Regions from separate parts of the Massilia sp. UYP11 genome, predicted to be linked through region 3. Evidence: predicted binding sites of a transcription regulator. Region 3 holds the regulator's gene; each other region holds the start of a gene.
What was found. Region 3 encodes FNR, which switches genes on or off when oxygen is low (the NO sensors DNR and NnrR bind a similar motif). Its sites were predicted from a motif close to TTGATNNNNATCAA; they were not measured.
Positions count from the first base shown of each region.

Region 1: the regulator FNR is predicted to act here: its motif matches at 3,024-3,037, upstream of ABIB38_RS14030 (universal stress protein).
Region 2: the regulator FNR is predicted to act here: its motif matches at 4,092-4,105, upstream of ABIB38_RS04085 (hemerythrin domain-containing protein).

Region 1 is NZ_JBNDJE010000009.1:18,165-24,742, reverse strand. Features, by position in the region: gene ureE (urease accessory protein UreE) at 1-222, shown strand, start outside; gene ABIB38_RS14050 (urease accessory protein UreF) at 219-917, shown strand; gene ureG (urease accessory protein UreG) at 935-1,567, shown strand; gene ABIB38_RS14040 (HupE/UreJ family protein) at 1,564-2,097, shown strand; gene ABIB38_RS14035 (hypothetical protein) at 2,509-2,784, shown strand; gene ABIB38_RS14030 (universal stress protein) at 3,190-4,038, shown strand; gene ABIB38_RS14025 (PHA/PHB synthase family protein) at 4,049-5,863, shown strand; gene paoA (aldehyde dehydrogenase iron-sulfur subunit PaoA) at 6,145-6,578, shown strand, end outside.
Region 2 is NZ_JBNDJE010000002.1:123,252-129,829, reverse strand. Features, by position in the region: gene hppD (4-hydroxyphenylpyruvate dioxygenase) at 1-934, shown strand, start outside; gene ABIB38_RS04100 (CidA/LrgA family protein) at 1,052-1,405, shown strand; gene ABIB38_RS04095 (LrgB family protein) at 1,398-2,135, shown strand; gene ABIB38_RS04090 (patatin-like phospholipase family protein) at 2,205-3,236, shown strand; gene ABIB38_RS04085 (hemerythrin domain-containing protein) at 3,304-3,906, opposite strand; gene ABIB38_RS04080 (manganese catalase family protein) at 4,276-5,277, shown strand; gene ABIB38_RS04075 (ZIP family metal transporter) at 5,349-6,257, shown strand; gene ABIB38_RS04070 (hypothetical protein) at 6,322-6,578, shown strand, end outside.
Region 3 is NZ_JBNDJE010000002.1:614,122-620,699, reverse strand. Features, by position in the region: gene ABIB38_RS06225 (penicillin-binding protein 1A) at 1-2,055, opposite strand, end outside; gene ABIB38_RS06220 (SDR family oxidoreductase) at 2,274-3,320, shown strand; gene ABIB38_RS06215 (transporter) at 3,421-4,236, shown strand; gene fnr (fumarate/nitrate reduction transcriptional regulator Fnr) at 4,342-5,103, opposite strand; gene ABIB38_RS06205 (TorD/DmsD family molecular chaperone) at 5,302-5,985, shown strand; gene ABIB38_RS06200 (formate dehydrogenase) at 5,972-6,187, shown strand; gene ABIB38_RS06195 (formate dehydrogenase subunit alpha) at 6,205-6,578, shown strand, end outside.

The DNA.
Region 1 (6,578 bases), on a different contig from region 3:
ATCGGCGTCGACCACCTGCGCATCCGCGCCGATCCGGTGCTGCGCGACATGCTGGCCGGCCTGGGCGCCACCGTAACAGAAGAGCATGCGGCGTTCCATCCGGAGCCCGGGGCGTATGGCGGTGGCCACGGCCACGCCCATGGCCACGAATCGCGCCACCTGCTTGCCCCTGTTCCGCTGCGCCAGAAAATCCACCGCCCGGGCGACGCGGAGAGCGCGTGAACGGGACGGCCCTGCTGCACCTGCTGCAATTGGCCAGCCCGTCGCTGCCAATCGGCGCGTACAGCTATTCGCAAGGCCTCGAAACGGCCATCGAACGCGGCAGCGTGCGGTGTCCGGACAGCGCGGCGCGCTATCTGGCGCGCCAGCTGGGCGATGTGCTGGCGCCATGGGACGGCGCCGTGTTCTGGCGCCTGCTGGCCGCCTGCAGGATTGGCAATAGCAGCGGCAATGGCGCTGAGGACAGCGCCGGGGGCAGCGAAGCATTCTGGCAATGGAACGCGCGTTACCTGGCCTCGCGCGAAAGCGCGGAGCTGCGTGCGGAAACGGTGCAGATGGGCTACTCGCTGACCCGGCTGCTCATGGAACTGAATCTGGTTCCATCCGGCCCGATGCGCGACACCTGCCTGCCCGCCGCGCTGGCGCAAGCCGTGCATGCGCTGGGGGTGCCGCATGAGGAAGCGTTGCTGGCGATGCTGTTCTCGTGGACCGAGAACCAGGTGCTGGTGTGCGTGAAATCGATCCCGCTCGGCCAGGTGGCCGGGCAACGCCTGCTGCTGGGGCTGAGGCCGGCGATCGAGCAGGCGGCCGCGCAGGCGCGCTCGCTGCCTGACGACGAATTATCGAGCTGGGCGCCGGGATTGGCCCAGCTGTCCATGTACCACGAAATCCAGAGCGGCCGGCTGTACCGGTCGTGATCATGAAAGGAGCAAGCATGCAATCGAATCCCCTGCGCGTGGGAATCGGCGGCCCGGTCGGATCGGGCAAGACGGCGCTGTGCGAGCAGCTCTGCAGGGCGATGCGCGACCGGCACGACATGGCCGTCATCACCAACGATATCTACACCCGCGAAGACATGGAGATCCTGCTGCGCGCCGGGGCACTGCCGCCGGAGCGCCTGATGGGGGTCGAGACCGGGGGCTGCCCCCACACAGCCATCCGCGAAGACGCCTCGATCAACCTCGAAGCCATCGCACGGCTGCAGGCGGACTTTCCCGGCCTTGAACTCATCCTGGTGGAGTCGGGCGGGGACAACCTGGCGGCCACCTTCAGCCCTGAACTGTCGGATCTCACCCTGTACGTCATCGACGTGGCCGGCGGAGAAAAGATTCCGCGCAAGGGCGGGCCGGGCATCACGCGTTCGGACTTGCTGATTATCAACAAGACCGACCTTGCCCCGCATGTGGGCGCCAATCTCGACATCATGGCCGCCGACGCGCGCCGCCAGCGCGGCGACCGGCCCTTTGTGTTTACCAATCTGCGCACAGGCGCCGGCGTGGACGACATTGTCGCCTTCATCCGCGAACAGGGTCTGCTGGACGCCGTCAACGAGGAGCACGCAGCATGAAACGCTTGAGCAACCTGAGCATCCTGGCCATTCTGATCTCCGCCGGCAGCGCCTGGGCACACCCGGGTCACGCCAGCGGGGGCTTTGCCGCCGGCCTCGTCCACCCTCTGCTCGGGCTGGACCACTGGCTGGCCATGCTTGGGCTGGGGCTGTGGAGCTGCGCCGCCGCCATCCCCCGCAAGGCGCTGGCAACGGTCTGCGCCGCCATGGCGGTGGGTGCGTTCGCGCCCCTGGCGCTGCCCGCAGTGGAGCCGCTGCTCGCGGCGAGCGTGCTGGTGGCGGGCCTGATGGGCCTTGGCGCCACGCGGCTGCCGGCAGTCCTTGGCCTGGTCCTCGCAGGCGCGTTCAGCCTGGTGCATGGCCATGCGCACGGACAGGAAACGGCCGGCCTCGCCGCAGCGGCCGGCGCACTCTGCATGAGCATGGGCCTGATGGCCATCGGCTGGCTGGCCGGACGCAATGCACGCCTGCAGAAAGTGGCGCCGGCACTGGTCACGCTCGCCGGCGCCGGCATGCTGGGCTTCGCCTGACGGATCGGGACTGTTGAAACGACCGGGCTGGCCGCCCCCAACGAGCACCATGTCGAGCGCGGATGATCTGGTCACGAGAGTTCGCATGCTCGAGGACCTGATTTCGTTGGGTATTCCAGTCTTGCCCGCGCAGGCGCGCGAACCCTGGCGGCGGCCAGCTGTTCGCGCGCGGCGACGTCAGCGCGGTGCACTACGTCGAGTCGCTGGCCGCTGGCGGCCCAGCCTGCGCAGCCGGCGGAGCCGGGGAGCGCCGTGACCGGCAGGCCGGCACTGCTGGCCGCCAGCGTGGGGTATGGCGTTTCACAACACCCGAGTAGCCGAAAGCGACCGAACGGTGCCATTGCCCGTTCAAAATCTTGCATAGTTACAAGTTCCGTATTACGCTGACCAAGTTAACTTCTGGTGAGCATCATGGGATTTTTTTCGGCATCAAAATCGGTGTTGTCCGCCATCGCAGGCGCGCTGATCACGACCCATTCCTGGCAGTACAACGCATCCCGAGGCCAGCGCACCTGCACCTGCTGCGGGCGGCAAGAGGAAATGGTTCTCGATCTGGTCAGCACGAACTGGGAAATGCTCGCGCCGGGCGACCCGGCCGCACACGCCGTTAGGACAGTTCCTGCCGAACCGTCCCCTTGCACCGAGCCAGACCTTGCCGCAGCACGCACCCCAGGCATCTCCACCTGAGCACACGACATAAAAAAAGGCCGCTGCCGCACGAAGCAGGCAACGACCGAGTCCTCGGCAGGGCCGAGATGGAGACACAAGAGAACCGACCACATCGCCGGTAATGACATAAGTATGCGGCCATTCCGCGCGGTCACAAGGCCTGAAAGAGGTAATCGGCACCGCGTCCTTGCGTCAGAGCAGTCGTACGCATACAGGACAATTTTTACTCGCGTTCAGTCTCCCTTCTTTCTTAGTTTTTGATTCACATCAACCACATTCCTGACACGCACCCCGCGTGGGAATAAAGTGGACTTCAAGTAATCCAAGCACATAGGTCAGATGCCGTCCACGGTCCTGCTCCAGCGGCGGATACCGGCACGTCCATCCGCCCGAGTGCGCATTGCGCGAAAGAAAGGAACGAGCATGTACAAGACCATCGTGGTTCACGTCGACGGCAGTCCCGAGCAAGAGGCGCGCCTGCGCGCCGGCGCCATGCTGGCCAATGCCTTCGACGCCCACCTCGTCGGCAGCGCCGCCACCGGCATCTCCTGGTTCGAATATTCGCTGCTGGTCGGCTCGATGGGCGCGCCGATGATGCCCGAATCCGATTTCAACGGGGTGCGCGAGGCGGTCGAGGCGCGGCTCGAAGAATTCAGCACCGCGGTCCAGCGCCTCGGCGTCAACAGTTTCGAAACGCGCATGCTCGAGGACGACGCCCGCTACGCCCTGCTGCTCGAATCGCGCTACGCCGACCTCGTGATCGTCAGCCGCGACGCCGAACCGATCGTGGTGCCGGGCATCCCGATGCAGGCGCGCGGCTTGCCCGAATACGTCGCGCTGCACGGCGCGCGTCCCGTGCTGGTGGTGCCGCCCGGCTGGAAAGAACGCCCCCTGCCCGGCACCGCCGTCGTCGGCTGGGATGGCAGCATGCAGGCGATCCGCGCCATCAGCGCCGCCCTGCCCCTGCTGCGGCAGGCCGATGCCGCCAAGCTCGCGCTCGTCAATCCCGGCGCCATGGCCGAGATGCATGGGGAAGAACCGGGCGCGGACATGGCGCTGCACCTGGCGCGCCACGGGGTCAAGGTCGATGTCGTCATCGAGACCACGCGCAGCAGCACCGGCGAGGCGCTCCTGAAGCTGGCGCGCGAACACGATGCCGGGCTGCTGGTCACGGGCGCCTTCGGCCACAGCCGCTACCGCGAGTTCGTCCTCGGCGGCGTCACCCGTGCGCTGCTGGCGGGCAGCACCACGCCGCTCCTGATCGCGCACTGAACGCCGCAGCATGTCGCCAGCCTCCGCCATGGCGCCCGATACCCGCCCCACCCCCCGCCCCGATGCCGCCGACAGCACGCGCCGGCTCGAAGGCAGTGCCTGGCTCGGCGGCACCCACCGCCATGCGCGGATCGCCGGCGGCGGGCAAGTCCATGCCGACCTGGTGCTGTGGGCCTGGCTCGGGCGCATCACCGGCAACCTGTCGCCGGCCGCGCTCGGCCTGGCCTGGTTCGACTGGGCCAGCCACCTCCTGATGTCGCCCGACAAGCAGCATGAGCTGGCCACCGACGCCGTCCTCGGCTGGCAGCGCTGGCTGCAATACCTTGCCACGCCGGCCGGCCATGCGGTCGACCCGGTACGGCCACTGGCCCAGGACAAGCGTTTCGTCGATCCGGCCTGGAGCACCGCGCCCTGGCGCCAGCTCAGCCAGGGCTTCCTGATGAGCCAGCAATGGTGGCACCGCGCTACCTCCACCGTGCGCGGCGTCGCGCCGCACCATGCCGACGTCGTCACCTTCGTCGCGCGCCAGCTGCTCGACTGCGTGGCGCCGTCGAACTTCGTCACCACCAATCCGGTCGTGCAGCGCACCGTGCTGGCCAGCGGCGGAATGAACCTGGTCAATGGCGCCATGCGCGCCTGGCGCGACGTGCAAGGCCTGCTCGCGGGCAAGCCGCGCGTGGTCAAGCACCGGCCGGGGCGTGACGTCGCCGTCACGCCGGGCAAGGTGGTGATGCAGAACCGGCTCATCGAGCTGCTGCGCTACGATCCGGCCGGCACCGCCGTGCACGAAGTGCCGCTCCTGATCGTGCCGGCCTGGATCATGAAGTTCTACATCCTCGACCTGTCGCCGCACAACTCCCTGGTGCGCTACCTGGTCGAGCACGGACACACCGTCTACATGGTGTCCTGGAAGAACCCGCAAGCCGATGACCGCGACCTCACCATGGACGATTACCGCCAGTTGGGCATCACCGCCGCGCTCGACGCCATCGTGGCCCAGACTGGCGCCAGCCAGATCAATGCAGCGGGCTATTGTCTGGGCGGCACCCTGCTCGCGATCGCCGCCGCCGCCATGGCGCGCGACCATGACCGGCGCCTGGCCAGCATCTCGCTGCTGGCGGCCCAGGTCGACTTTACCGAGCCCGGCGAGCTGTCGCTGTTCATCGACGACAGCCAGGTCAGCTTCCTGGAGGCCGCCATGTGGCAGCAGGGCTACCTCGACACGCGCCAGATGGCCGGCGCCTTCCAGCTGCTGCGCTCCAACGACCTCATCTGGTCGCGGCGCCTGCGCCACTACCTGCTCGACCTGCCCGAGCAAGAGAGCGACCTGATGTCCTGGAATGCCGACGCCACCCGCATGCCCTACCGCATGCACACCGAATACCTGCACCGCCTGTTCCTGCGCAACAGCCTGGCCAGCTCGCGTTACCTGGCCGGCGGACGGCCCGTCTCGCTGAGCGACATCGACGTGCCCATCTGCGCGGTCGGCACGCTCACCGACCACGTCGCGCCATGGCGCTCGGTGTACAAGATCATCCCGCTGACCGACACCGAGGTCACCTTCATTCTCACCAGCGGCGGCCACAATGCCGGCGTGGTTTCTCCGCCGGGCAGCCCCAACCGCAGCTACCAGGTTGCCGTGCACCGCCATGACGACCCGTACGTCGATCCCGACCGCTGGCTGGCGCGCGTGCCCCAGCTCGAGGGCAGCTGGTGGCCCACCTGGGAGCAATGGCTTGCCCGCCATGCCGGCAAGCATGTACCCCCGCCGGCGCCGCTGCCAGACATGGCGCCCGCGCCGGGCGAATACGTCCTTCAGCAATAGCCTGGTTCCTCCTTACGCCTCACCGCACCGGCCCGCGCCGCAGGTCGGCGCGCATGGCGCCCGCGTCGCCGTCGCCGTCGCCGTCGCCGCCAGCCTGCGTACGCTGGCGGCTGATGCCCGCAGCCCACAGATACTTCAAGTTTCAAGGGAACGCGGCCTTCCCGACAGCTGACTTAGAATCAATTCGACAATTCCGCAAGCCCTTCCACACCTGTCGGCGCCGACGTCTTTACGCCAAGAACGGGCGTGGGCAACGTACTCAAGAGAAGGAAGCCACAAGCATGGACCAATTCAGCGACGTCAAGCTCACCCGACGCGACCTGTTGATCGCCGGCGCCCTGTCGGTATCGACCGCGGCCGTACCAGGCGCGCACGCCCAGCAGGCCGCACCAGCGGCTGCCGCGACCACCACTCCCGAGCCAGTCACCACCGGCGTTACCTTCACCGTCAACGGCAAGCAGGTGACGCTGCAGCTGGACACCCGCACCAGCCTGCTCGACGCGCTGCGCGAGCACCTGCATCTGACCGGCTCCAAGAAGGGATGCGACCAGGGCCAGTGCGGCGCCTGCACCGTCATCATGGACGGCCGCCGCATCAATTCCTGCCTGTCGCTGGCGGTCATGCACGAAGGCGCCGAAATCACCACCATCGAGGGCCTCGGCACGCCAGAGAAGCTCCATCCGATGCAGGCCGCCTTCATCAAGCACGACGGCTA
Region 2 (6,578 bases), 490 kb from region 3:
CATCAACTTCATCATCAACAACGAGCCCAAAAGCTACGCCGCGTATTTCGCGGCCGAGCACGGGCCGTCGGCCTGCGGCATGGCCTTCCGTGTCAAGGACGCGCACAAGGCCTATGCGCGCTGCTTGGCGCTGGGCGCCCAGGCGGTCGAGATCCCGACTGGTCCCATGGAGCTGCGCCTGCCGGCCATCAAGGGCATCGGCGGCGCGCCGCTGTACCTGATCGACCGCTTCGAAGAGGGCAAGTCGATCTATGACATCGACTTCGAGTTCATCGAAGGCGTCGAGCGTCACCCGGTGGGCCACGGCCTGGCGATCATCGACCACCTGACCCACAACGTCTACCGCGGCCGCATGTCCTACTGGGCCTGCTTCTACGAGAAACTGTTCAACTTCCGCGAGATCCGCTACTTCGACATCAAGGGCGAGTACACTGGCCTGACCTCGAAGGCGATGACGGCGCCGGACGGCATGATCCGCATTCCGCTGAACGAGGAAGGCAAGGCCGGCGGCGGCCAGATCGAGGAATTCCTGATGCAGTTCAACGGCGAAGGCATCCAGCACATCGCGCTGCTCACCGACGACCTGATCGCGACCGTCGACAGGCTGCGCGCGGCCGGCGTGCCCCTGATGGCGCCGCCGCCGGACACGTATTACGAGATGCTGGACGAGCGCATCCCGGGCCACGGCCAGGATGCCGAGGCATTGAAGGTGCGCGGCCTGCTGCTCGACGGCGCCGTGAAGGACGGCCATGCGCGCCTCCTGGTGCAGATCTTCGGGGTGCCGCAACTGGGCCCGGTGTTCTTCGAGTTCATCCAGCGCAAGGGCGACGACGGTTTCGGTGAAGGCAACTTCAAGGCCCTGTTCGAGTCGATCGAGCGCGACCAGGTCAAGCGCGGCGCGATCGAAGGAGCGCAGGCGACGGCCGCAGCCTGATCCCGGGCCGGGCCGGCAGCCGGCGTTCGCACGGCGCACGGCCGGATTTGCTATCCTGTACACTTTTTGGCGGACGGGCAACGGGCCCGGCCGCCGTCTCGTGTCGGGAGTAGAGGTATGCTGGCTGCGTTCGCGGTCCTGTTGTTGTTCCAGTGCCTGGGCGAAGGCGTCGTATTCGTGTTCCAGCTGCCCTTGCCGGGGCCGGTCGCCGGCATGCTGCTGCTCATGGGGGCGCTGCTGGCCATGCCGAAGCTGAAGGCGCTGGTCGAGGGGGCCGCCAATACGCTGCTGTCGCACCTGTCGCTGCTGTTCGTGCCGGCCGGCGTGGGCATCGTGGTCGCCGCCAGCAGCGGCAGCGGCCACTGGTTCGCGATCCTGGCTTCGCTCGTGGTCAGCACCGTGCTGGCCCTGGCCGTCACCGGCCTGATCCTGCGCGGGATGGGTAATGCGACGGAGGGCGGCGATGCCTGATTTCGCCGGATTCAGCCATTTCTGGGTCTATCTTTCCGCCTCACCCCTGCTGGGACTGACCCTCACCCTGTGTGCCTACCTGGCGGCGCAGCGTATCTTCGCCCTGTGCAATGCGTCGCCGCTGGCCAATCCGGTGGCGATCGCGGTCGCACTGATCGTGGCCGTGCTGTGGCTCACCGGCATGTCCTATGAGCGGTATTTCAGCGGCGCCCAATTCGTCCACTTCCTGCTCGGGCCGGCCACGGTGGCGCTGGCGGTGCCGCTGGTGCGCCAGCTGCCGCGCCTGCGCCGCGCCGCCTTGCCGCTGGGCGCGGCGCTGCTGGCCGGCAGCGTGACGGCCATCGTGTCGGCGGTGGTGGTGGCGCTGCTGCTCGGCGCGACGCCGGAGCTGGCATACACGCTGGGGCCGAAATCGGCCACCTCGCCGATCGCGATGGCGGTGTCCGAGCGGCTCGGCGGCATCCCGGCGCTGACCGCGGCGCTGGTGATCGGCACCGGCATCTTCGGCGCCGTGTTCGGCCGCTACGTCTTCATGCTGCTGGGCGTGCGCTCGGAGGCCGCCTGCGGCTTCGCGCTGGGCCTGGCCTCGCACGGCATCGGCACCGCGCGCGCGTTCCAGGTCAGCCCCGGGATGGGCGCCTTCGCCGGCCTGGCGATGGGCCTGAACGGCGCGCTGACGGCGCTGCTGGCGCCCTGGCTGGTGCCCCTCGTGATGAGGTGGATGCAGTAGGGCACCGCTGCCCCGCACAATCGACAGCCGGGCTAATCTGTTTCCAATTCATTCATGACGGAGCAGATTTTGACCAACTATAAAACGATCAGCCTCGCCATCCAGGGTGGGGGCACCTACGGCGCATTCGGCTGGGGTGTCCTCGACCGCCTGTTGCAAGAGCCGGACCTGGTCATCGACGCATTGAGCGGCTCGAGCGCCGGCGCGCTCAATGCCGTGGTGGTGGCCGACGGCTACGCGCGCGGCGGCGGACGCGAGGGCGCGCGCCGGGCGCTCGACAAGTTCTGGCGCACGCTCGGCAGCGCGGCGGCCCTGAGCCCGCTGCAGCGCACGCCGCTCGACCGCATGGCGCCCACCTTCACGATGGCGTTCTCGCCGGCCTACCACCTGCTCGAACTGATGGGCGCCCTGATGGGGCCGGTGCGCGAAGGTCCGCTCACCCTCAATCCCTTACGCAACTTCCTCGCCACCATGATCGACTTCGACCGGGTGCGCGACTGCGAGGAACTGCAGGTGTTCATCGCCGCCACCAACGTGCGCACCGGAACCGGCAAGCTGTTCCGGCGCGAAGAGATGGACGTGCAGCGCCTGGTGGCCTCGTGCTGCCTGCCGACGGTGTTCGCGGCGGTCGAGGTCGAGGGCGAGATGTACTGGGACGGCAGCTATGTCGCCAATCCGCCCCTGGAGCCGCTGATGCGGCACTCGGCCGCGAGCGACCTGATCATCATCCAGAACAATCCGATCGCGCGCGGCGACATGCCGACCAATATGGCCGACATCGCCAATCGGTCCAACGAGATCGCGTTCAACATCAGTTTCGTGCGCGAAATCAGCGCGCTGCGCTACCTGGACGGCTTGCCCGACGAACGCCGCGGCGCCGGGGCGACGCCCAAGGGCATGCACCTGCACCTCATCAGCGGCAACGAGTTCCTGCAGGATCACGGCATCTCGGCCAAGATGAATGCCGAGATGCCCTTCCTCCAGCTGCTGCACGACCAGGGCGTCAAGACGGCCGACCGCTGGCTGAAGGAGCAGGGCGCCCATCTCGGGGTCAAGTCCACGCTTGACCCGATGCCCGTGTTCTTCCCCGACCAAGTCTAAGGTAAGAAGAACGCAATACGCCGCCGGTCTTGCGAGCGGCGGCGTGGTCGTTAGCAGTAAAGCGCGGTCAGGTATTGGCCGGCTGCGACTTCCATGCAGTTTTCTTCGGCTTGAGCGCGAACGCGGCCAGCAGGGCGCCGGCCACGCCGATCACCATCGCCGCCGTGCTGCCCGAGAAGCCGACCAGGTGTTCCTTGGCCAGCTTTCCGGCCTTCGGCCCCACCAGCTGCATGCGGCGGCGCGTCATCTCGGCGCCCATCTCGGCCAGGCGCTCTTTGCCGAGGATCGCCTCGGCGTCCGGCAGCAGCTTGGTTTCTTCCTCGGCGACATGGTGCATCACGTCACGCATCAATTCCATCACCAGCGCATCGTGGCGCGGGTCGGCGCCGGACGTGGCGCGCAGCTCGGCGATCAGGCGGCGCATGTCATCGTGCTCGGGCTCGGCCTCGTGGATGAACGGCTCGCCGCCGTCGCGCTGCCGCATCACCGGATAGAAGATCTCTTCCTCAAGCGTGGCGTGGATTTCCAGGCCGTCGCAGATGGTGTCGGCCAGCGCCTTCTTGACGGTTGGGCTCTTGTCCTTGGAATACTGGTGGAAGGTGACCATCACATGCGAATGGTCGAAGCGGATCATGTCGGTAATACTTGGGCTCAGTCGTTTGAGATTCATGGTAGTACCCCCGTTCGTGATTGTTTGAACAATATGGTAGGCCGGGTCGGCGCGGGAAGACTGTAGGCGCGCGCGCCGGTGGCTTGTCGGCCACCGGCCCAGCCGGGCGCGCGCTTCGGATGGCAGATACACGCGGACCAGGAATGGTGACGCGGAATATCGAAGCGCGATGTTGAAGAGGAATGTTGAACTGAAACAATTGCATGTCACATATGTCCTACATGGACACGGGACGACTCCTGACTGTCAGTTCACTGCCGACCTGCGAACATGGGTGTTCGAGCTGCCGGTCCCGGCGGCAGCCTCTTTAACGGCAGGGCACGCAGCTCGCGTGGGTGCCGGAGTTCCACCTCAACGGAGAATCCTGACATGTTTGCACACAACAAGCGCTTGCAATATACAGTCCGCGTCAGCGGGCCCAACCCGGCCCTGGCGAACCTCATGCTCGAACAGTTCGGGGGACCGCAGGGCGAGCTGGCTGCGGCCATGCGGTACTTCACCCAGGCCGTCGCCGAAGACGATCCAGGCCGCAAGGACATGCTGTTCGACATCGCGACCGAGGAGCTGAGCCACCTGGAGGTGATCGGCAACATCGTCGCCATGCTGAACAAGGGGGCCAAGGGCCGCCTGGCCGAAGCCATCGACACCGAGGCCGACATGTACCGCGCCATCACCGGTCCGGGCAACGACAGCCATATCACGCAAGTGCTGTACGGGGCCGGCGCGCCGCTGACCAACTCGGCCGGCGTGCCGTGGACCGCCGCCTACATCGACTCGATCACCGAGCCGACCGCCGACCTGCGCTCGAACATCGCCGCCGAGGCGCGCGCCAAGATCGTCTACGAGCGCCTGATCGCGCTGACCGACGACCCGGGGGTGAAAGAGGCGCTGGGCTTCCTGATGACGCGCGAAGTGGCGCACATGAAGTCGTTCGAGAAGGCGCTGTATGCGATGGAGCCCAACTTCCCACCGGGCAAGATGCCGGTGATCCCGGCCTTCGCCAGCGTTTACTACAATATGTCGCAAGGCGCGGGCGAGGTGCGCGGCGCCTGGAACCAGGGCGCCGACTGGGACTTCATCAGCGACCGCGAGAAGCAGATGGCCGTCGACGGCGGCTCGGGCGAGGCCGAAGTGGCCCTGCCGACCGATGACATCGATGTCCTGCGCAATATGGCGATGCGCACGATGTCCGATCCCACGGCCACGCCACGGACCGGTTCCGAATTGGGCATGATGCAATCGGCAACTGGTGGTACGATGGGTGGATCGGGCGGCAATGCGATGGGCGACGCCAACGTCGGCTCCAAGGGCGGTCCGCTCGACGATACCGGCGCCGGCAAACCGAAGCGCGGCGCCAAGCCGCAGAAGTGATCCCCGCCGTGCCGGTCGCCGCCCCACGCGTGGTGCGGGGCGGCCTGGCGCGGTCTTTGACAGGAACAGGCATGCAACTCCAAACCGACAAGAGCAACGACCCTCGTGGCCTTGCCCGCTGGCTGACCCCACGCCGCGCCATCGGTTTCGGCATCTGCGCCATCGGCTTTCTCGTCCTGCTCGGCAGCATGGTCGAGCAGATCATCAACGCCAATCCCAAGATGCTGGCGGCCCTGGCGGGCGGCAGCACCGCGGCGGCGGCAACTGCCCTGGGCACCTTGCCGGTCCTGTTCGCACAAAATTTCACCAAGCGCACCTACGATTGCTTCCTCGGCTTCGGTGCCGGCGTCATGCTCGGCGCCACCGCGTTTTCGCTGGTGATCCCGGCGCTGTCGGCCGCCAAGACGGCAGGGGCGGGCAACTGGGAATCGAGTCTCATGGTCGGCGCCGGCATCATGTTCGGCGCCGGCGCCATCCTGCTGCTCGGGCGCGCGGTGCGCACCGAGGGCATCCTGTCCAACGAGCCCGACAAAGTGTCGGTGCGGCGCGCCTGGCTGTTCGTGTGGGCCGTGGCCCTGCACAACCTGCCGGAAGGCCTGGCCATCGGCGTGGCCTTCGCCGGCATCGACCTCGAGAAAGCCACCTCGCTCGCTACCGGCGTGTCGATCCAGGACGTGCCCGAAGGTCTGGTGGTGGCGCTCGCGCTGCACGCAGTCGGCTACAGCCGCCTGGCCGCGGTCGGCATGGGCGTGGCCTCGGGCCTGGTCGAGCCGATCGCCGCCGTGTTCGGCGTGGCCCTCATCGGCATCTCGGCCGGCCTGCTGCCGTATGCGCTGGCCGCCGCCGCCGGCGCCATGCTGCTGGTGATCGTCAACGACGTGATCCCCGAGTCGCGCCAGTCGGGCAACGGCACCCAGGCCAGCATCGCACTGGTCTTCGGCTTCATCCTGATGACGGTGCTCGACACGGCGCTGTCGTGACATCCCGGTGACCGGCATGGCGGGATGGTCGCATTGACGATCATCCCATGCTTGCCACCACCGCATGACCATCCCCTCCAAACGGAACACACCCGTCAGCGCATGCTCGACGTCGCGGCGCGCGCAGGGCACGCAGGTGCTCGCCTTGCGCGTGCGCGCCATCGACACCGACCCGACGCGGGAGATCTTCCTCCCCAGGCGGGCGCCGTCCACGGCCGCTAAACGCGGCTATGCGGCTATGCGGCTATGCGGCTACGCGGCGCTGGACGCGGGCGCGCACGAAGTCATGAGCGCCAAAGTGACGCAGGCGGTGAAGTCCGG
Region 3 (6,578 bases):
GAATTCGCGGCCGCCGAGCGAGCGCGGCTCGTCGTAGCCCATCCACGCGACCGCCGCCACCCCGCCGCCGTAGCCGGCGAACCAGCCGTCGACCGCGTTGCTGGTGGTGCCGGTCTTTCCGGCCAGGTCATGCCTTTGCAGTTGGCGCGAGGCCGCCGCCGCGGTGCCGACGCGGGTGACGTCGCGCAGCATGCTGTCGACGATGAAGGCATTGCGCTCGTCCAGCACCCGGGCGCTTTCCTGGCGCGGCCGTGGCGCCGCATGCTCGAACAGGACCTTGCCGTCGCCATCCTGGATGCGCGCGATCAGCCACGGCTGCACCCGGTAGCCGCCATTGGCCAGCACCGCATAGGCGCCGGCCATCTGCAGCGGCGTGACGGCGCCGGTGCCGAGGCCAAGCGTCAGGTTGCGCGGCTGGCGCGCGGCGTCGAAGCCGAAGCGCGCCAGGTGCGCGCGGGCATAGTCGACGTCCAGCGCGTGCAGCATCCGCACGGTGGGCACATTGCGCGAGCGCGACAGCGCGTGGCGCACCGTGACCGGACCCTCGAACACATTGTCGTCGTTGCGCGGCGACCAGTTGGCATGGGCCTGCCCGGCGTTCAGCTCGAGCGGTTCGTCGAGGATCTGCGTGCCCGGGAAGAAGCCGCGTTCCAGGCCCGCCGAATAGACGAAGGGCTTGATGCTCGATCCCGGCTGGCGCCAGGCCTGGGTCACGTGGTTGAACTGGTGGACCGAGTAATCGAAGCCGCCGACCAGCGCGCGGTAGGCGCCGGTGTCGGTGTCGAGTGCCACGAAGGCGGCCGCCACCTCGGGCAGCTGGGCGATCGACGGGGCGCCGCCGGCGGGCCTGGCCAGCCGGATGACGGCGCCGGGCGCCAGTCGCGTCGCCGGCCTGGCCTTGCCCGACAGGGCGCCAGCGGCGAAGGCCAGCCCCGCTCCGGTGATCTCGACGGCCTCGCCGTTGGCAAGCAGGGCGCGCACCCGCCTGGGCGAAGCGGCGACGACCACCGCCGCGCTCAAGCCGTCGACAAAGGGGCGTTTCTGCAGGGCGGCGGCGATCGCGTCCAGTCTTTCGCCGGCGCCGGCCGGCAGCGCGATGCGCGCTTCCGGGCCACGGTAGCCGTGGCGGCGGTCATAGGCGAGCACGTTGCGACGTACCGCTGCGTAGGCCGCATCCTGCTCGGCGGCCACGATGGTGGTCGTCACCGTGATGCCGCGCTCGTAGGCCGCCTGGCCGAACCGGGCATGGACGGCCTGGCGCGCGAGCTCGGCGACCCAGGCCGCGCGCCGATTCAGGGTGGCGCCGTCGCTGCGCACCTGCAGGCGCTCGGCCAGGGCGTGGCGGTACTGCGGTTCGGTGATCAGCGCCAGTTCGCGCATGCGCCCCAGCACGACCTGCTGGCGCTTGCGGGCCGCCTGCGGATTCGATACCGGGTTGCTGCTGGAAGGGTTCTGCGGCAGGCCGGCCAGCATCGCGATCTCGGCCAGGGACAGTTCGGGCAGCGGCTTGCCGAAATACGTGCGCGCCGCGCTGGCGAAGCCGTAGGCGCGCTGGCCGAGGTAGATCTGGTTCAGGTAGACCTCGAGGATCTGGTCCTTGGACAGCGCCTGCTCGATCTTGTAGGCGAGGGCGACCTCGCGCAGCTTGCGCGGCAGGGTCTTGTCGCGCGACAGGAAGAAGTTGCGCGCCACCTGCATCGTGATGGTCGAGGCGCCCTGGCTGCCGAAGTCGCCGATATTGGCCTTGGCCGCGCCGAGCGCGCGGATCCAGTCGACCCCGCCGTGCTCGTAGAAACGGGTGTCCTCGATCGCCAGCACGGCCGCCTTGAGCAGCGCCGGCACCCTGGATACGGGGACGAACTCGCGCCGCTCGGCGCCGAATTCGCCGATCAGGACCTGGTCGGCGGTGTACACGCGCAGCGGGATCTTCGGACGGTAGTCGGTGACGGCCTTGATGTCGGGGACCTCCGGCAGGATGGAGGCGCCGGCCACGCGAGGGGCGGTCGCGAGCAGCAGGGAGCAGAACAGGATGACGAGGGAGCGGGGTGATTTCATGACGGCTTCGTGGACGGTTGGTCGAACGCGGCCGATCTTACTGTCGCGCGCCGCCCGGGTCATGCGCAAAGGCCCAGGTAGCGCGACATGCCCCAGAGCGCAGCGTCTGGCGCTACCTTGGTAGCGCCGTCGGTGGGCGGCGCATTCGGGGCAGGGGCCGACGCGGGTCGCACGGAACGGGTATCCTTGCGCCAGTCGATTTTAATCAGGAGAGATGGATGAACACCAAATACAGCGCACTGGTCGTCGGCGCCAGCGGCATCATCGGCCATGCGGTCGTGCGCGAGCTGCACGGACGACCCGACTGGAAGGTGCGGGCCTTGCCGCGCACCTTCGTGGACGGCGTCGAGACCGTCAAGGCCGACCTGACCGACGCCCAGGCCAGCGCCAGCGCCCTGGAAGCGGCGCGCGATACCACCCACGTGTTCTACGCCGCGCTCAAGGGCGGGACCGACCTGCTCGACGAGGAGCGGATCAACGCCGGCATGCTGCGCAACCTGCTCGACGGCCTGAAGGCGGTCGGCGCCCCGCTGCAGCGCGTGGTGCACTATCAAGGGGCCAAGGTGTACGGCGTGCACCTGGGCCACGCGCAGGCGCCGTTCTACGAGGACGACCCGCGCCACATGACGCCCAACTTCTATTATGCCCAGGAAGACCTGCTGCGCGAGCGCGCCGCCGCCGGCGAGCTCGAATGGTCGATCCTGCGGCCCGACGTGGTGGTGGGCGACATCGCCGGCAATCCGATGAATATCGCGATGGTAATGGGCATGTTCGCCGCGCTCAGCAAGGACGCCGGCGCGCCGCTGCGCTTCCCGGGAACCGACAAGGTGTATTCGGGGGTGCTGGCCCAGACCACCGATGCCGACTGGATGGCGCGCGCCAGCGTCTGGGCGGCGCTCGATCCGGCGGCGCGCGGCGAAGCGTTCAACCTGGTCAATGAACCGTTCCGCTGGGAGCGCGTGTGGCGCCAGGTGGCGGCGGCCTTCGACATGGAAGTGGGACCCACGCAGCCATTCTCGCTGGCCAGGCAGATGCCGCTCAAGGCGGCGGCGTGGGAGCGCATCGTGCAGCGCCACGGCCTGCAGTCGATGCCTTTCGAGAAGCAGGTCGGCTGGTGGTTCGGCGACTTCGTGTTCAATACCGAGTTCGACATGGTGTCGGACATGGGCAAGATCCGGCGCGCCGGGTTTACCGAAGCGGTGGAGCCCGGCGCGACGATCGTCACCGCCCTCGAGCGGCTGCGCGCTGCAAAATGGCTGCCCTGACGGTGTAGCTGGCGCGGGCGCCGACGGCGTAGAATGGCCGGGTTGCGACGGCGCCGGCCCTGCCTTCGCATCCTGTGTCCAATCTCGCCTATCCGACCGCATGATTTTTCCACCATCCCTTACGCGCCCGCGCCGTCAGGCAGCGCTCCTCGTGCTGGCTTGCAGTGCCGGGGCGGCCCTCGCCGATGACGGCGACGCCATCAATCCCGACCGCCCCGACGTCGCCAACTCCAGCCAGGTGGTCGGCCATGGCCGCTTGCAGCTCGAGATCGGCGTCGACTGGGCTCGCCAGCGCAACGACGACCTGCACGTGCGCACCTTGAGCACGCCGGCGCTGCTGCGTATCGGCCTGGGAGACACGACGGAACTGCGCGTCGAGACCGACGGCCGCAGCATCGAGCACGCCGTCGATCCGGCGACGCGCGCACGCACCACGAGCGCGGGCTGGAACGCCACGTCGATCGGATTCAAATGGCGTTTTGCCGACGGCGAGGGCGTGCGTCCTGCGCTGGGGCTGATCGGCGCCATCGCGCTGCCGACCGGCAGCGCGGCACTGCGGGCCAAGGGTGTCCTGCCGCAGATGGTGCTGGCAGCGGAATGGGAGCTGCCAAACGGCTGGTCGCTGGCCGTGACGCCGGGCGCCGGCGCCGATGTGGACGATGACGGCGCGCGTTACCGCTACGCAATCCTGGCGGCGTCGCTGGGCAAGAAATTCACTGAACGCGTCCAGGGATTTTTTGAAGTGGCGGCGCCGCAGATCGCCTCGGCGTCGCATGGCTGCGATCGGGTGCAGGTCGACGCGGGCGTGAGCTGGCGACTGAACAGGAATTGCCAGGTCGATGCGATGGTGGTGCATGGGCTGAATCGGCATACGCCCGATCTGGGCCTGGCGTTCGGGTTATCGGTGCGACGCTGAGGCCGCAGCGGTTGCATCGGTCATCCGCGGTGCAGCCGATCGCCCCGGCGCACGCGGTCGTCACTGCGCAGGTGCAGCTCGCAAGAGAGCCGCGGCGTCATGGCTTCACGCCATCGGGCTGCAGGCGTCGGTGCCGGCCGCCAGCGCCTTGAGCTTGACCGGATCGAGCAGCGTCACTTCGCGCCTGTCGACGTGGAGCCAGCCCTGCTTCCGAAAGCGCGACAGCAGGCGGCTGACGCTCTCGATGGTCAGGCCCAGGTAGTTGCCGATGTCTTCGCGCGACATGCGCAGCTGGAAGCGGTCGGCGGCATAGCCGCGGGTGGCGTAGCGCGCCGACAGGTTCACCAGGAATACGGCGAAGCGCTGCTCGGCGCGCATGTTCCCGAGCAGGAGCATGACGTTCTGCTCGCGCGTGATTTCCTGGCTCATGATGCGGTGAAAGTGACGCAGCAGGGTCGGCACCTCGCCGAACAGGTCTTCCAGCCGCGTGAATGGAATCTCGCACACCTCCGAGTCTTCCAGCGCCACCGCGTCGCAGTGGTGGGTGCCGCTGATCGCGTCCATGCCCAGCAGTTCGCCGGCCATCTGGAAGCCGGTGATGTGGGCAGCGCCGGCGGCGTTCACCAGGCTGGTCTTGAAGTGGCCGAAGCGCACCGCGTACAGGTTGCGAAACGGCTCGCCCACGCCGTACAGGCGCTCGTCGCGCGCGAGCCGGCGGCGCCGGCCGATGATCTGGTCCAGGCGATCGATCTCGGCGTCGTCGAGGCCCATCGGCAGGCACAACCGGTGCATGCTGCACTGGGCGCAGGACTTGAGCGCATGGAGGTTCAGGTGCGGCTCGGCTTGCCGGGGCAGGGGCTGGCTCATCAGGAATGGTCGTTGTTGTTCGGCACACCGGGAATTATAGACGCCTTGCCTGGCTGATCCTCCTGCACTGCCGCTCGTCGAATTTCTTGCAAGAATTGTGATGCACGCTGCCGGAATGCGTTGGCCGCAACTGTGCGCGCTCGATATGAATCGGCGTCTACACTTGGTCCACAACTTGGACAACTGGAGTGATCGACAGTGTCATCTTCAAGTGCGAGCGGGTCCGCCGATACCGCCTTCTTCGCGGTTGCCGCGCCGGCCGCACCGCCCAGCGGCGAAGACCAGGCCAGGGCCGACCTCTACGCCTTGCTCTCGCGCCTGCTCCTCGCGGCGCCCGACGCCGCCTTGCTCGCCGCGCTCGCCACCAGCGATCCGATCCTGGCCGAGGGCGGCGATCCGGCGCTGGAACGCGCGTGGGAGCCATTGACCCTGGCGTCCGGCGTCATGGACGCCGAGACCGTCCACGCTGAATTCAACGCGCTCTTCGTCAGCATCGGCACGCCGCCGGTCGACCCGTATGGCTCGCGCTACCTGGCCGGCTACATGAACGACACGCCGCTGGCGCTGCTGCGCGCAGACCTGGCGCGGCTTGGCCTCGCGCGCATGCGCGGCCGGGGCGAGTTCGAGGACCACCTTGGCGCGCTGTGCGAGACCATGCGCGTGCTGGCCGCCGGCGCCCCCGGCATCCGGCGCCAGCCGCTGGCGCTGCAGCGGCGGTTCTTCGAGGCCCACATCGGCGGCTGGTGCATGCGCGCGCTGGACGACATCGCCGCTGCCGACGGCGCCAACTATTACCGCCTGGTCGCGCGCTTCGCGCAGGCATTCCTGGCAATCGAGGCGGAAAGCTTTGAAGTGGAAGGGGAGACCGATGAGCAAGCATGACCAACAGACGCCGGGCCAGCCCGATCCGGCGCGGCGCTGCTTCCTGAAGGCGGCTCCGCTGGGCGCGCTGGCGGTGGCCGCCGCCGCCCCGGCAAGCGCGGCCCTGGAGGCCGCCCCGGCGGCGCCCGACCCCAGGGTCAAGCGCGGCTACCACGAGACGGAGCACATCCGCCGCTACTACGAGACCGCCGCCTACTGGTAGGCAAGCCGAGGTATCCCATGTCACTGGTCAAGTCTACGCGCGACAGCGCCCTGAAGCGGCGCCACTTCCTGGTCGGGGCCGGCGTCGCCGCCGGCGCCGGCGCCCTGGCGCGCCACCTGCCGCTGAACGTGATCGAAGCGGCCCAGGCCGATCCGGTGCCGAATACCCCGGTGCCCACCGAGGTCAAGCGCACCGTATGCAGCCACTGCTCGGTCGGCTGCTCGGTGGACGCGGTGGTCGCCAACGGCGTCTGGGTGCGGCAGGAGGCCGCCTTCGATTCGCCCATCAATATGGGCGCCCACTGCGCCAAGGGCGCCTCGGTGCGCGAGCACGCCTTCGGCGAACACCGCCTGCGCTATCCGATGAAGCTGGTGAACGGCAAGTACCAGCG